2 regions of the Streptomyces sclerotialus genome follow, and region 2 is predicted to be linked to the other one. Evidence: riboswitches for the same ligand, from Rfam matches in the RefSeq annotation. Region 2 holds a riboswitch; the other holds the start of a gene.

Region 1 (7,430 bases), 4.4 Mb from region 2:
GTCCGAGGTGGAGCACGTCGGAGCCGATGGCGTGCGCGACGTCCGCGCGGTCGTTGACCGCGAGCAGCTTGCCGTGCCGCCGGCAGGCGTCGGCGAAGACCTCCAGGTGGGCCAGCTCCTCGCCGGCCTCCATGCCCTTGTCGCGCAGCTGCACGATGTCCACGCCCGAGGAGAGCACGGCGTCCAGGAACTGCGGCAGATCGCCCTGCTCCTTGCGGGCCCCCGTGCAGAGGTAGAGCCGGGCGTCGGACAGCGCCTGTCGTGCGGTGCTCATCGGTGTTCCCCCAGTCCGGGCGTACGGACCGGACCTGCCGGCCCGTACGCCCTGCGGTTACGGCAGTGGTGACGGGTGTGTCAGACGGCGAGCGCCTGTGCCCGGCGCTTCACCTCCGTGCCGCGATTCTCGCGCAGCGCCTGCGCCGGTGTACCCGGCAGGGTCTCATCGGCGGTGAACAGCCACTCCAGCATCTCTTCGTCGGTGAAGCCGTCGTCCCGGAGGAGCGTCAGCGTCCCCACCAGGCCCTTGACGACCTTCCCGTCCTTGATGAACTCGGCCGGCACATGCAGGGCCCTGTTCTCACCGCGGCGCACCGCGATCAGCTGGCCCTCCTTGACCAGCTGCCGGACCCGCGTCACCTCGACGCCGAACGCCTCGGCGATGTCGGGGAGGGTGAGCCAGGCGGGAATCAGTCCATCGATCTTTGCGTCAATCTCGGTCACACCCCAAGCGTGCCATCCCCCACTGACAGTCGGTAGCCGGGCATCGCCATCAGTGCTCACCACCGGCCACACCCGACGGCCGGCCGACCGCTAGGCCCCTGGCAGCACAGCCGATTTCAGCGGTACCGAGGCGTCGGCGGCGCGCGTCCGGTCGAGCAGGGCGCCGCGTTCGATGAGCTTGCGTCCCTGCGCCAGATCGCGGGGCCGCCCCACGGCCAGCAGCGCCACCAGCGCGCCCTCCCGGAGCCACAGCGCCGTCCACGCCGCGCTCTGCGGGTCACCGCGCCAGATCAGCTCGTCGGCGACCGGGCTGTACCCGGCGCACTGCACGAACCGGCCGAACTGCTCCGACCAGAAGTACGGCACGGGGTCGTACACCGTGCCCTCCGCCTCGCACCGGGCGATGTTCGCGGCGACCGTGCGCGGTCCCTGGAGCGCGTTGTCCCAGTGGTGCACCAGCAGGCGGCGCCCGTAGCGCGCGGACGGGAAGGAGGCGCAGTCGCCGACCGCGTACACATCGGGCGCCGAGGCGCGCAGCCGCTCGTCGGCCCGTACGGAGCGGTCCTCGCACAGCTCGACACCGGAGCCGGCCAGCCAGTCCGTGGCGCACCGGGAGCCGATGCCGATCACCACGGCGTCGGCGGGCAGCGACGTGCCGTCGGCGAGCAGGACAGCGCCCTCCTCGACGGCGGCGACCCGGGTGCCGGTACGGAGCGTGGCGCCCGCGTCGGCGTACCAGCGGGCCATGTGGGCGGCGACCTCTTCGGGCAGCGCACCGGCCAGCGGGCGGTCCGCCGCCTCCACGACGGTGACCTCGCACCCGGCCTCACGGGCCGCGGTGGCGAACTCCGCGCCGATCCAGCCGGCGCCGACCACCACGACGCGCTTCTGCGCCGCGAGCACCGGACGCAGCCGCTCGGCGTCGTCCAGGGTGCGCAGTACGTGGACGCCCGGTACGCCCTCGCTGCCGGGCAGGGTGACCGCCTCGGCGCCGGTGGCGACGACCAGGCGGTCGTACGGCACCGGGCCGGTGTTCGTCAGCACCTCGTGGGCGTCGGCGTCGAGTCCGGTGACCCGCCGGCCGAGCTCCAGGTCGATGCCGAGGGAGGCGAAGTCGACGTCGAAGGCCGAGCCGTCCGCCTTGCCGAGCAGCACCGCCTTGGAGAGCGGCGGCCGGTCGTAGGGCCGGTGCGGTTCGGCGCCGAGCAGGGTGATCGTGCCGCGCCAGCCCTGTTCGCGCAGGGCAACGGCGGTCTGCACGCCCGCCATGCCCGCGCCGGCGACGACGACGCGGCGCGAGCGGTCGGGGGTCCGCGAGTACTTGCTCTGCTGGCTCACTCGATCACTCTAGGACGCGGCCCTTCCGGGGGCTGAGCACCGCGCGACGAGATCTCTGACACAGGGTCACGGTCCGGCCGCGCAGAGCACCCTTACGGCGCCTCGGGCACGCGTACTACTCTGACGGCACTTGTACTCGCGGGAGCCCGGACGCACCGGGCTGAGAGGGAGGCTGCGGCGGCCTCCGACCGTACGAACCTGATCCGGGTCATGCCGGCGAAGGGAGGGGCTGGACACCTATGCATCCACCTGCGCATTCATCAGCGGGGACGGCTGCCGGACACCCCGACGTGGTGATCGTCGGGGGCGGTCTCACGGGGCTCGTGACGGCCTGGCGGGCCACTCAGCGGGGCCTGCGCACGACAGTGGTCGACCCGGAGCCGGGCGGCGGCGCCGCACGGGTCGCGGCCGGCATGCTGGCCGCCGTCACCGAGCTGCATTACGGCGAAGAAACGCTCCTGGGGCTGAATCTCGACTCCGCCGCGCGCTATCCGGCGTTCGCCGCCGAGCTGGCCGAGGCGAGCGGCCAGGACCTGGGGTACCGGCAGTGCGGCACGCTCGCCGTCGCCCTGGACGCCGACGACCGCGCCCACCTGCGCGAGCTGCACGCGCTCCAGCGCCGCTGCGGCCTGGACTCGGAGTGGCTGACCGGCCGGGAGTGCCGGAAGCTCGAACCGATGCTCGCGCCGGGCGTACGCGGCGGGCTCCGGGTCGACGGTGACCACCAGATCGACCCGCGACGGCTCGCCACGGCCCTGCTGACGGCCTGCGAGCGGGCCGGGGTGGAGTGCGTACGGGAGCGGGCCGGGCGGCTCACGGTCGCCGACGGCCGGGCCACCGGCGTCGAGCTCGCGGACGGCACGCCGCTGCCGGCCGGGCAGGTCGTGCTGGCGGCGGGGAGCTTCAGCGGCCGGCTGGCCGGGGTGCCGGAGCACGTGCGGCCGCCGGTGCGGCCGGTCAAGGGCCAGGTCCTGCGGCTGCGGATCCCCGCGGCTTACGGCCCGTTCCTGTCCCGCACCGTGCGTGCCGTGGTGCGCGGCGGCCCGCTCTATCTGGTGCCGCGGGAGAACGGTGACATGGTCGTCGGTGCCACCAGTGAGGAGCTGGGCTGGGACACCACGGTGACCGCCGGCGGCGTCTACGAGTTGCTGCGCGACGCGCACGAACTGGTGCCGGGCGTCACCGAGCTCCCCCTGACCGAGACGATCGCCGGGCTGCGCCCAGGGTCCCCCGACAACGCACCGCTTCTCGGGCCCAGCGCGCTGCCCGGCCTCCTGATGGCCACCGGCCACTTCCGCAACGGTGTGCTGCTCACCCCGGTCACCGGCGACGTCATGGCCCACGCGCTGACCACCGGTGAGCTGCCCGAGGAGGCGCGGTCCTTCACGCCGCTGCGCTTCGGGCCCACGGCCGCCCCGTCCCCCTCTCCGGCGCCGCGCGCCGCACTCCAGGAGCAGACCGCATGACCCCGCAGCAGGCCCCCGAAACCGCCTCCGGGCCGGCGCCCGTGACCGTCTCCGTGAACGGCGAGCCCCGCGAGATCCCCGCAGGACTGCCGCTCGACCGCCTGGTGGCGACGCTGACCAGCGCCTCCAGTGGGGTCGCTGCGGCCGTCAACGAGGAGGTCGTGCCGCGCAGCCAGTGGCCGGCGACCCCGCTCGGCGCCGGGGACCGCGTCGAGGTGCTCACCGCAGTCCAGGGAGGCTGATCCTTACCGATGACCGAGACGCACACCCTCGAAGAGACGGCCGCCCCCGGGACGACGCCCGGGGCCGCGCCCGAAGCCGACCCGCTGGTCATCGCCGGTACCGCCTTCCGGTCCCGGCTGATCATGGGGACCGGCGGCGCGCCGAGCCTGGACGTCATGGAGCGCTCGCTGCTCGCCTCGGGCACCGAGCTGACCACTGTGGCGATGCGGCGGCTGGACCCGACGGTGCAGGGTTCGGTGCTCTCCGTACTGAACCGGCACGGCATCCGTACGCTGCCGAACACCGCGGGCTGCCACACCGCGGGCGAGGCGGTGCTCACCGCCCGGCTGGCCCGGGAGGCGCTCGGCACGGACTGGGTGAAGCTGGAGGTCGTGGCCGACGAGCGGACCCTGCTGCCGGACCCGGTGGAGCTGCTGGACGCGGCCGAGACGCTGGTCGACGACGGCTTCACGGTCCTGCCGTACACCAACGACGACCCGGTACTGGCGCGGAAGCTGGAGGACGTGGGCTGCGCGGCGATCATGCCGCTGGGCTCCCCCATCGGCTCCGGGCTCGGCATCCGCAACCCGCACAACTTCCAGCTGATCACCGAGCGGGCCGGGGTGCCGGTCATCCTGGACGCCGGCGCCGGCACCGCCTCGGACGCCGCGCAGGCCATGGAGCTGGGCTGCGCCGCGGTGATGCTGGCCTCGGCGGTCACCAGGGCCCAGGAGCCGGTCCTGATGGCGCACGCCATGCGGCACGCGGTCGAGGCGGGCCGGCTGGCGTACCGGGCGGGCCGGATCCCGCGCCGCCATTTCGCCGAGGCGTCCTCGCCCGCGGCGGGAATGGCCGAGCTGGACCCGGAGCGGCCCGCCTTCTGAGCGATCTGCGGCAGGCGCGTGAGGGCGGTGGACAGCTGCTCGTAGACTCGTCTGCCGTGGACACCACCCTTCAGGACCCCCTGGTCGGACAGCTGCTCGACGGCCGGTACCGCGTACAGGCGCGGATCGCCGCCGGCGGGATGGCGACGGTCTACCGCGCCGTCGACACCCGGCTGGACCGGGTGCTCGCCCTGAAGGTGATGCATCCCTCCCTGGTGGCGGACGCCTCGTTCGTCGAGCGCTTCATCCGGGAGGCGAAGTCGGTCGCCCGGCTGTCGCACCCGAACGTGGTCGGCGTGTTCGACCAGGGCACCGACGGTACGTACGTGTACCTCGCCATGGAGTACGTCGCGGGCTGCACCCTGAGGGACGTGCTGCGTGAGCGCGGCGCCCTGCAGCCGCGCGCCGCGCTGGACATCCTGGAGCCGATCCTGGCCGCGCTGGGCTCCGCGCACCGGGCGGGCATGGTGCACCGCGACATGAAGCCGGAGAACGTCCTGATCGGGGACGACGGCCGGGTCAAGGTCGCCGACTTCGGCCTGGTCCGCGCGGCCGACACGCACACCACGGCCTCCACCGGCACGGTCCTGGGCACCGTCGCCTACCTCGCGCCCGAGCAGATCGAGGACGGCAGCGCGGACACCCGCGCGGACGTCTACGCCTGCGGCGTGACGCTGTACGAGATGCTCACCGGCAGCAAGCCGCACGCCGGCGGCACCGCGGCCCAGGTGCTCTACCAGCACCTCCACGAGGACGTGCCGCCGCCGTCCGGGCTCGTACCGGGGCTGCCGCCCGAGCTGGACGACCTGGTGACCGAGGCCACCGCGCGCAACCCCGAGGTGCGCCCGCAGGACGCGGTCACGCTGCTCGCGCTGGCCCGGAACGCCCGCGCTGCGCTGACCGAGGAGCAGCTGGACGCGGTGCCGCCGCAGGCGAAGCCGGCGAGCGGCGCGGCGGGCTCGGAGGACCGGACGAGCGTGATCCAGCGCCCCGCCGCCGTGCAGCTCTCGCTGCCCGAGCCGGCCGGTGCCGACGCCGATGACACGGCGGGGCACACCAGCCGGCTGGAGGTGCCGGTGGCGGCGGCAGCGGACGCGCGGACGGACCGGCTGCCCACGGCGGCCGGCGGCCGACGCGCGGGGGCCTCCCGGGGGCCGCGCCGCAGGACGCTCACCGTGGTGCTCGCGGTACTGGCGGCGCTGCTGCTCGGCACGGGTGCCTGGTACGTCACCACCGGCCAGTTCACGACCGTGCCCGCGGTGCTGGACATGACGCAGGCCAAGGCCGAGCGGACGCTGCACGACGCCGGTCTGGACGTGAAGGTGGAGCGCGCGTACAGCTCCACCGTGGAGCGCGGGCACGTGATCTCCACCGACCCGGAGAACGGCAAGCGCATCCGGGGCACCGGCACGGTCACCGTCACCCTCTCCAAGGGCCCGGACATCGTCTCCGTACCGGACCTGTCCGGCACTCCGGTCGCCGACGCGCGGCGCAAGCTGCGGGACCAGGGGCTGACCCCGGGGACCGAGCGCAAGGCGTTCAGCGACGAGGTGGCCAAGGGGTCGGTGATCCGGACGGACCCGGACGCGGGGGCGAAGCGGCGGCCCGGTACGGCGGTGGCGCTGACCGTCAGCCGGGGCAGCGCGATCGACGTGCCGGACGTGGTCGGCGACGAGCGGTCGGACGCGGCGGCGGAGCTGCGGGAGGCCGGCTTCCGGGTGAAGTTCGCCGCGCAGCCGGTGTACTCGCCCGAGGACGAGGGCGCGGTCGCGCGGCAGTCCCCGGGCGAGGGCGAGACGCTGGGCAAGGGCGACACGGTGACACTGACGCTGTCCAGGGGGCCGCAGATGATCGAGGTGCCGGACGTCGAGGGTGAGCCCGCCGAGGACGCCCGGAAGACGCTGGAGGCCGCGGGCTTCGAGGTCGAGGTGAAGAAGCCGTTCTTCTTCCCGGGTGACAAGGTCGACAGCCAGTCCGTCGACGCGGGCGACACCGCCCCGAAGGGCAGCACCGTCACGATCACGCTGGAGAGCAAGCTGTGAGGTGTACCTGACACCCGGAGCGGACCGGCCGCCTGGCACCCTTGAAGGTGTGAGCACTTCCCCGCAGCGCGCCCGTGAGCGCAATCCGATCGGCGGCCACGTCCCGGTGGCCGGCGGTCTCGCCAAGGTCGGCATCCCGTACGCCCAGGAGATCGGCGGCGAGGCCGTCCAGGTCTTCGTCGCCAACCCGCGCGGCTGGGCCACCCCGCCCGGCAACCCCCTGCAGGACGAGGCGTTCCGCGCGGCCTGCGCGGAGCGCGCGGTCCCGGCGTACGTGCACGCGCCGTACCTGATCAACTTCGGTTCGCACAACCCGGTGACGGTCGAGAAGTCCGTGGAGTCGCTGCGGCACTCGCTGCGCCGCGGCCGGGAGATCGGGGCGCTCGGCGTGGTGGTGCACACCGGTTCGGCGACCGGCGGACGGGAGCGGGCCACGGCGCTGGCGCAGGTACGGGAGTACATGCTGCCGCTGCTGGAGGAGCTGACGCACGACGACGACCCGTGGCTGCTGCTGGAGTCGACGGCCGGGCAGGGCGCCTCGCTGTGCTCGCTGGCGGAGGACCTCGGGCCCTATCTGGACGCGCTGGACCGGCACCCGCGCGCCGGGCTCTGCCTGGACACCTGCCACGCGTTCGCCGCCGGGCACGACATGGCGGCGCCGGGCGGCACGAAGGCGCTCCTGGACGAGCTGGTGGACGTCGCGGGTGAGGGCCGCCTGAAGCTGATCCACGCCAACGACTCCAAGGACGTGGCGGGGG
Region 2 (7,430 bases):
CCGGCGGACGCGGCGGGGAGGGCGGCGAGCAGCGCCTCGTGGTGGTGCCGCTGGGCGATGACCGCGAGCCGGCCCTCGGTGTGGGCCGCCGTCTCCCGGGCGACCGCCTCGGCGACCGCGCGCGGCAGGTCGTCGGTGCGGTGGGACCAGGGCGGTACGCCGGTGGAGCGGACCGAGCGCGGCGGCTCGAAGGCCGCGGCCGTCGGGGTACCGGCGTACGCGGACCGGATGGCCTCCGCCGCGACCTCCATGATCTCGGCGGGGGTACGGTAGTTGACGCCGAGGCGGATGTGCTCCCAGCGGTCGCCGACGTACGGCTCGAGGATCGACTCCCATGTGCCGCAGCTGCCCGGCTCCGCGGTCTGCGCCGGGTCGCCGACCAGGGTCATCGAGCGGGTCGGGCAGCGGCGCATCAGCAGCCGCCACATCATCGCGGACAGCTCCTGCGCCTCGTCGACGATGATGTGGCCGAAGGCCCAGGTGCGGTCGGCGGCGGCGCGCTCGGCCGCGGTGCGGTGGTCGGCCTCCTCGTGCCGGTCGGCGAGCAACTCGGCGTCGAGGAGGTCCTGGACACCCAGTACCTCCGAATCCTCGTCGTCCTTGCCCTCGAACTCGTGCGTGCGCGAGGCGTACGCGAGGTCGATCACGCCCTGCGCGTACTCGATCCGCTCCTGGCGCTCGGCCTCGGCAGCGGCCTGTGCCGCCGAATCGTCGTCGCCGAGCAGCTCGGCGGCCTCGTCGAGGAGGGGGATGTCGGCGGGGGTCCACTCCACCGGCCCGTCGCCGCCCTCGCGCCGGATCGCGGCCGCGTCGGCCTCCGGGAGGTGCACGGGGTCGGCGAGGAAGTCGGCGACCAGTTCCTGCGGGGTGAGGACGGGCCACAGGTCGGCGATGGCGGCGTGCACCTCGGCGCTGGCGGCGATGGCCTTGCCGAGCTGGGCGATGTCGTCGGGGCCGAGGAAGTTCGGGCCGCCGTACGGGTCGGCGCCGAGCCGGTCGGCGAGCTGGTCGGTCAGCGCGTCGATGACGCGGAACGCGAAGTGCGGGCGTGCGAGGTTGTGCGGCAGCTTCGTCTCGCGCGCCTGATGGCGGGCTTCCAGGACGATGTCCGGGTCGAGGAGGAGGTCGCCGTCGTCGTGCGGGATGACGGTGCCGGGCTCGGGGAGCCGCTGGCGGTCGCGGACGTACGCGGCCAGCGCGTCGGCCATCGCGGCGCCGCCCTTGACCGCGGCGGCCTCGGGCGTGTCCGTGCCGGTCGCGGTGATGCCGGGGAAGAGCTCGCCGGGTGAGGCGAGCAGGACGCCGGTCTCGCCGAGCGCGGGCAGCACCTCTCCGATGTAGCCGAGGAATGCCGGGTTGGGGCCGACGATCAGCACGGCGCGGCGGGCGAGCAGCTCGCGGTGTGCGTACAGCAGGTAAGCGGCGCGGTGCAGGGCGACCACGGTCTTGCCGGTGCCGGGGCCGCCCTCGACGACCATGACGCCGCGGTGCGGGGCGCGGATGATGCGGTCCTGCTCGGCCTGGATGGTCTGCACGATGTCGTGCATCCGGCCGGTGCGGGCCGCGTCCAGCGCGGCGAGCAGCACGGTGTCGGCGTCGGTGCCCTCGTGGCCGGTGCGCACCGTGTCGGCGAGGTCCATGATCTCGTCGTGCAGGGCGGTGACGCGCCGGCCTTCGGTGGAGATGTGCCGCCGGCGGCGGAGTCCCATCGGGGTGTGGCCGGTGGCCAGGTAGAAGGGGCGGGCGACGTCGGCGCGCCAGTCGATGACCAGCGGCGTGCGCTCGGCGTCGTCGCGCCGGATGCCGATCCGGCCGATGTGGTGGTCCGCGCCGTCGCGGAAGGAGAGCCGGCCGAAGCACAGGCCGTGCTCGCCCGCGTCGAGGGCGGCGAGCACCCCGGCCTGCTCGGCGACGGTCACGTCACGCTCCAGCCGCGCCTGCATCGTGCCGGCGTCGGCGACCGCCAGGGCGCCCTCCACCGCGGCCCCCGCCCCGGCGCGCAGTTCCCCGAGGCGCTCGTAGAGCATGTCGATGAATTCCTGCTCCCGGCGCATTTCCGCACGGGAGGTCTCCTCGTCGGCGGCCCGGTCCGGCCGCACGCCCGATTCTCCACCCGGCACCTGGATTGACAATTCGACTCCCGCATGGTTAAGATGACCGCATAGCGCTTCGCCATGCCCGGATTTTGTCCAGGCACGGAAACTCCCAATATACGCGCAAGCCCACCCCGGCCGCCAATGCGACCGGGGTTTCGTGGTGCTCGCGAAGGCTTCAGCCGCCGCTTCCGCGCCGCAGCCGAAGGGGGGCGTACACCGCGACCGAGACCAGGAAGGCCACGAAGTACGCCAGGTCAGCGCCGTGCAGCGCCTCGGCGACCGGGCCGAGGTACAGCGAGGTGTCCATGAAGGGCACGGCAGCGGCGAACGCGACGACGAAGGCGAGGACCGCGGGCCACCACGGCTGCGGGCGGGCGAACTCCTCGTGCACGTCGACCGGCCGGCCGCCGCGTGCCCTGGCGCGGGCGCACCAGTCGACCGCGACGACGCCGATGAAGCCGGGGATCCAGTAGCCGACGAAGAGCAGCACGTTCTGGAAGCGGGCCGTGGTGTCGGCGGCGTGCATCCACAGCACGAGCAGGAAGCCGAGCACGGCCGCGACGGCAGCGGCGAGCGGACGGGGGATGCGGACGCCCGCCGTCTGCAGGGCCAGCGAGCCGCTGTAGTCGTTCATGGCGTTGCTGCACACCGCGGACGCGGCGATGGCCAGCAGCCCGAAGGCGCCCAGTGCCCCGCCGCCGAGGAGTTCGTGCACGCCTGCCGCCGTCTGGTCGGTGAACAGTCCGGCGGCCCACAGGCCGAGCGTCTGCACCCACAGGTACGCGGCGGCCATGCCGAGCAGCGTGTACCAGAACATCCGCTGCCGGGACGCCGAGCGCGGCAGGTAGCGGCTGAAGTCGGAGGCGTACGGCGCCCAGGAGATCGCCAGGCTCAGCGCGACGGTCGTGGTCAGCAGGAACGCGCCCGCCCGGTCCGCGCCGTGCGCGGTGGCGGCCGACGGCAGCGGGACGCCGTCGAGGAGCTTGACGCCGATGACGAGGAAGGCCGCGCCCAGCACGAAGGTCATCACGGTCTGGAGGCGGTGGATGGCCTCGTACCCGAGGACGCCGACGACGCCCTGGAGGAGCAGGACGGTCAGCGCGCCCAGCCAGAACGGCCAGCCCAGCAGCCGGGCCAGCGCATCCCCGCCGAACAGTCCGATCAGCGCGTCCCAGGCGATGGAGGAGAGCCACTGCAGGACGCCGGGCAGGACGACGCCGCTGCCGAACGCGAGCCGGGAAAGAGGCAGTTGACCGGTACCGGTGAGACTTCCCCACGTACCGAGGCAGGCGGAGGGCACCGCGCCGAGGAGCGTGCCGAGCGCCATCGCGGCGAACGCCGTCCAGAAGTCGAGCCCGAGACCGATGCCCACGGTGCCGGTGAAGACGCCGGTCATGGTCAGGTTGGGCGCGAACCACACGGTGAACAGGCGGCCGGGCCCGCCGTAGCGGCTGCTCTCGGGTACGGGGCCGATGCCGTGCCGTTCGACGGACAGGTCACCGGCGCCGGCGGGCATGCGCCCGTCGAAGACGGGTCTTTCGATGGTCATGGTGCGGCTTCCAGGGGTCGGGGTTCCGGATCGGGAACGGGGTGCGGGTAGCATGGTGGGGCACACGAGACACGGGGTGCCCCATCTCAAGGGCTGAGATCACACCCGTAGAACCTGATCTGGTTCGCACCAGCGAAGGGAATGTCACGGAGGAATGCCCCTATGACGCGTCCGGCCGACGACCTGCTCGCCACCACCCGGCAGGCCCTCAACCGCGTACGCCATGAAACACCACTGGTCCAGTGCCTCACCAACCAGGTCGTCGCCAACTTCACGGCGAACGTCCTGCTCTCGCTGGGCGCCGCCCCGGCGATGGTGGACATCCCCGAGGAGGCAGGACCGTTCGCCGGAGCCGCCTCCGGGGTGCTGGTCAACCTGGGCACCCCGCACGCCGAGCAGCGCGCGGCCATGACCGAGGCGGTCGCCTCGGCGGCCGCGGCGGGCACGCCCTGGGTGCTGGACCCGGTGGCGGTCGGCTCGCTGCCCGTACGGACCGCGCTGGCCCGCCGGCTGCTCGACCAGGGTCCTGCGGTCGTCCGGGGCAACGCCTCCGAGATCATCGCGGTTGCCGGGACCGGGGGCGGCGGGCGCGGCGTGGACGCCACCGACGAGGTCGAGTCGGCGGCCGCCGCCGCGGGTGAACTGGCCCGCGCCACGGGTGCCGTGGTCGCGGTCTCCGGCCCCGTCGACCTGCTCACCGACGGCGCGCGGACGGTACGCGTCGCCAACGGGGACCCGCTGCTGACGCGGGTGACCGGCGGCGGCTGCGCGCTGGGCGCGGTGCTCGCGGCGTTCGCGCCGCCGACCACGCCGGAGGGTGCCGCGCACGCCGACCGGCTCGCCGCCGCGGCCGCCGCCGTGACGGTCTACACCGTGGCCGCCGAGATCGCGGCGGAGCGCAGCGCCGGGCCCGGCAGCTTCGCGGCCGCCTTCCTGGACGCGCTGTACGGCCTGGACGAGGAGACGCTCGGCGAGCGGGCGGCGATCTCGTGGGCGTGAACGACAGCGCCGCGGCCGTGCGCCCGGACCTCTCCGTGTACCTGGTCACGGACGCGGCGCAGGCCGCGGCGTGCGCGCGTGACGTGCCGGGCACGGTCGCCGAGGCCGTGGCGGGCGGCGTCACCGCCGTCCAGGTACGCGAGAAGGACGGCGCGGCGCGGGACTTCCTGGAGACGGTGGTGCGGATCGCCGCGGTCCTGCCGGAGCGGGTCGCGCTGTTCGTCAACGACCGGGTGGACGTGTACCTCGCGGCGCGTGCGGCCGGGGCGCGGGTGACCGGGGTGCACGTCGGCCAGTCCGACCTGCCGGTGGCCGCCGTCCGCGGGCTCGTCGGGCCGGACGCGGTGATCGGGCTGAGCGCCGCGACGGAGGAGGAGCTGCGGGCCGCGGCCGAGGAGCCGGCCCGGGTCGACTACGTCGGCATCGGCGCGCTGCACGCCACGCGTACCAAGGCGGACGCGCCGCCGGAGCTGGGCATCGAGGGCTTCGGGCGGCTGGCGTCGCCCACCCCGCTCCCGGCGGTGGCGATCGGCGGGGTGACCGCGGCGGACATGGCACCGCTCCGGGCCGCGGGCGCGGCGGGCGGCGCGGTCGTCTCGGGGATCTGCGCCGCCGCCGAACCGCGGGCCGCGGCACGGGCGTACGCGGCGGCGTGGGCCGGTACGGACTGAAGTGCCGGGGCGGCGAGTACGCCGGTACGGACTGAGCCGCCGGAGGGCGGGTGCGGGGTCTCCCCCGCGCACCCGCCCCTGACACGCGTTCAGCTCTGCCGGTCCGTCCGCACCGCCCTCGGGTCGTCCGCCGGCAGGGCCCCCTCGGCGGTGGCGACGGTGCCGACGGCGAGGACGGCCGTACGACGGGTGGCGGCCCGCCGCCGGGCGGCCAGCCGGCGGGCGGTCTCCAGCAGCGCCACGACGACCAGGGCCAGCGCGAAGGCCAGCAGCAGTCCCTTGACGGGCTCCTCGGCGAAGGCGGCGCCGCCGAGATACCCGATGGCCGTGCTGATGACGGCCCACAGCGCGGCGCCTGCCGCGTCCAGGACCACGAAGCGGCGGAACGGGAACCGCAGGCTGCCGGTGGACAGTCCGGACGCCACCCGCCCGCCGGGCAGGAAGCGGGCCGCGACCACCAGCGTCGTGGCGTGCCGGCCCACCATGGCCCGGCCCCACTCGTACCGTTGCCGCCCCTTCTCGCCGCGCAGCAGCCGGCCGATCGCCTTCGGCCCGGCCCAGCGGCCGATGCCGTGGCTGAGGCAGTCGCCGCCCAGCGCGCCCAGCGTGGCGACCACGGCCAGCAGCGCGAGCTGCGGGAGGTCGGCGCCGGTCAGCACGGCCACCGTCACCACCGTCGTCTCGCTCGGCATGAACGGCAGCAGCGCGTCCAGGCCGGCCACCAGCAGCACGGTCAGCCAGAGCCAGGGCGAGTCGAGCTGCGCCCTGACCAGCTGAGCGAGCTGGTCGAGCAGCTCAGACATGGGCCGGCGGCCGGGTGCCGCGGATCGCCGCGTGGGCCTCGGCGGCCAGCGACCGCCGGTCCTGCGCGGGCTCCAGCGCGGGGTGGGCGGTGACCCGCACCGTGAGGTCTCTCGCGCTGATCACTCTGTGCAGGCAGGTGGTGAAGTCCTCCTCGCCGAGGAACGCGGCCACCGTACTGGGCGCGCCCCGCTGCGCGTAGGTGATGGTCACCGGGCGGACCGGCGCCCCGGCGTCGATCGCGGCCTGGAACGTCGCCCGCCGGAAGCCGCCGCCGGTCTCCGTGCACCAGGTGGTGCCCTGCGGGAACACCATGACCGAACGGCCGCTGCGCAGGGTGGCGGCGAGCCGGCCGACGCTCTGCGGCAGGGTGCGCAGACCGTCCCGGTCGATGAACTGCGCCCCGGCCTTCCGCGCCAGCGACCCGAACAGCGGCCACTCGGCCACCTCGCGCTTGGCCAGCGGGGTCGAGGGCTCCACCGCCAGCAGGGCGATGACGTCGAGCCAGGAGATGTGGTCCGCCACGATCAGCGTGCCGGCGCCGCCGGGGCCGCGCGGCACGCTCAGGGACGGCGTACTGGTCTCCAGCCGCAGCCCCAGGGCGCGGAGCACCGCGCGGGCATGGGTCCGCATGACCCGCTACTCGGCGAGGCGCGGCCCGGCCGCCGTGCCGCGGGCCAGCGTGGCGGCGAGCGCCGCGTACCGGCGGGCCCGCTCCGCGCGCGGTACGTGCGGCACCGCGTGTGCGGCGCAGCCGGGTGTGCAGGGCGAGGTGACGGACCACGGGCTCATCGGGACTCTCCGAGGAAATAGCGGTAGTAGCGGTCGTTCAGCTGCTCCATGTCCAGCACGACGAAGAAGTCGGCGACGTCGAACTCCGGGTCGTACGCCGGGGCTCCGCACACCCAGGCGCCGAGCCGCAGGTAGCCGCGGAACAGCGGGGGGACCTGGGCCAGGCCGGGCACGGCGGCGGCCGTCGCCTGTGCGCTCGGCTCCCAGGGGCGGTGCGGGTGGACGGTCATGCCCTCGGGCGGGGTGTGCTTGGCCGCGCACAGGGCCCAGGCGCTCGCCGCCGTCCGCCCGCCGTCGCCCAGTGCCACCGAGGCGCAGCCCGCGAGGTAGCGGTGGCCGGACAGCAGGACGTAGCGGGCGAGCGCGGCCCACATCAGGTTGATCACCGCGCCCGAGCGGTGGTCGGGATGGACGCAGGAGCGGCCCGCCTCGATCATCGAGGAGCGGATGCCGGCCAGTGCGCTCAGGTCGAACTCGCCGTCCGAGTAGGAGCGTTCGGTGCGGCCGGGCGGCAGCAGGCGG

What was found. Region 2 has a riboswitch for thiamine pyrophosphate ahead of thiM (hydroxyethylthiazole kinase). Riboswitches for the same ligand answer to the same signal wherever they lie in the genome.
Region 1: linked by a shared signal. The riboswitch ahead of thiO (glycine oxidase ThiO) and the one ahead of thiM (hydroxyethylthiazole kinase) in region 2 are both predicted to bind thiamine pyrophosphate.

What each region holds. Positions count from the first base shown of each region.
Region 1 covers NZ_JBFOHP010000002.1:2,466,145-2,473,574, forward strand. The annotation lists gene thiE (thiamine phosphate synthase) at 1-274, opposite strand, end outside; gene AAC944_RS10960 (Rv2175c family DNA-binding protein) at 355-720, opposite strand; gene AAC944_RS10965 (NAD(P)/FAD-dependent oxidoreductase) at 811-1,989, opposite strand; TPP riboswitch at 2,187-2,300, shown strand; gene thiO (glycine oxidase ThiO) at 2,298-3,524, shown strand; gene thiS (sulfur carrier protein ThiS) at 3,521-3,766, shown strand; gene AAC944_RS10980 (thiazole synthase) at 3,776-4,630, shown strand; gene pknB (Stk1 family PASTA domain-containing Ser/Thr kinase) at 4,687-6,672, shown strand; gene AAC944_RS10990 (deoxyribonuclease IV) at 6,722-7,430, shown strand, end outside.
Region 2 covers NZ_JBFOHP010000002.1:6,909,683-6,917,112, reverse strand. The annotation lists gene AAC944_RS30470 (HelD family protein) at 1-2,054, opposite strand, end outside; gene AAC944_RS30465 (purine-cytosine permease family protein) at 2,272-3,645, opposite strand; TPP riboswitch at 3,708-3,804, shown strand; gene thiM (hydroxyethylthiazole kinase) at 3,808-4,644, shown strand; gene thiE (thiamine phosphate synthase) at 4,641-5,315, shown strand; gene AAC944_RS30450 (DedA family protein) at 5,405-6,118, opposite strand; gene AAC944_RS30445 (lysophospholipid acyltransferase family protein) at 6,111-6,749, opposite strand; gene AAC944_RS30440 (hypothetical protein) at 6,756-6,908, opposite strand; gene AAC944_RS30435 (GNAT family N-acetyltransferase) at 6,905-7,430, opposite strand, start outside.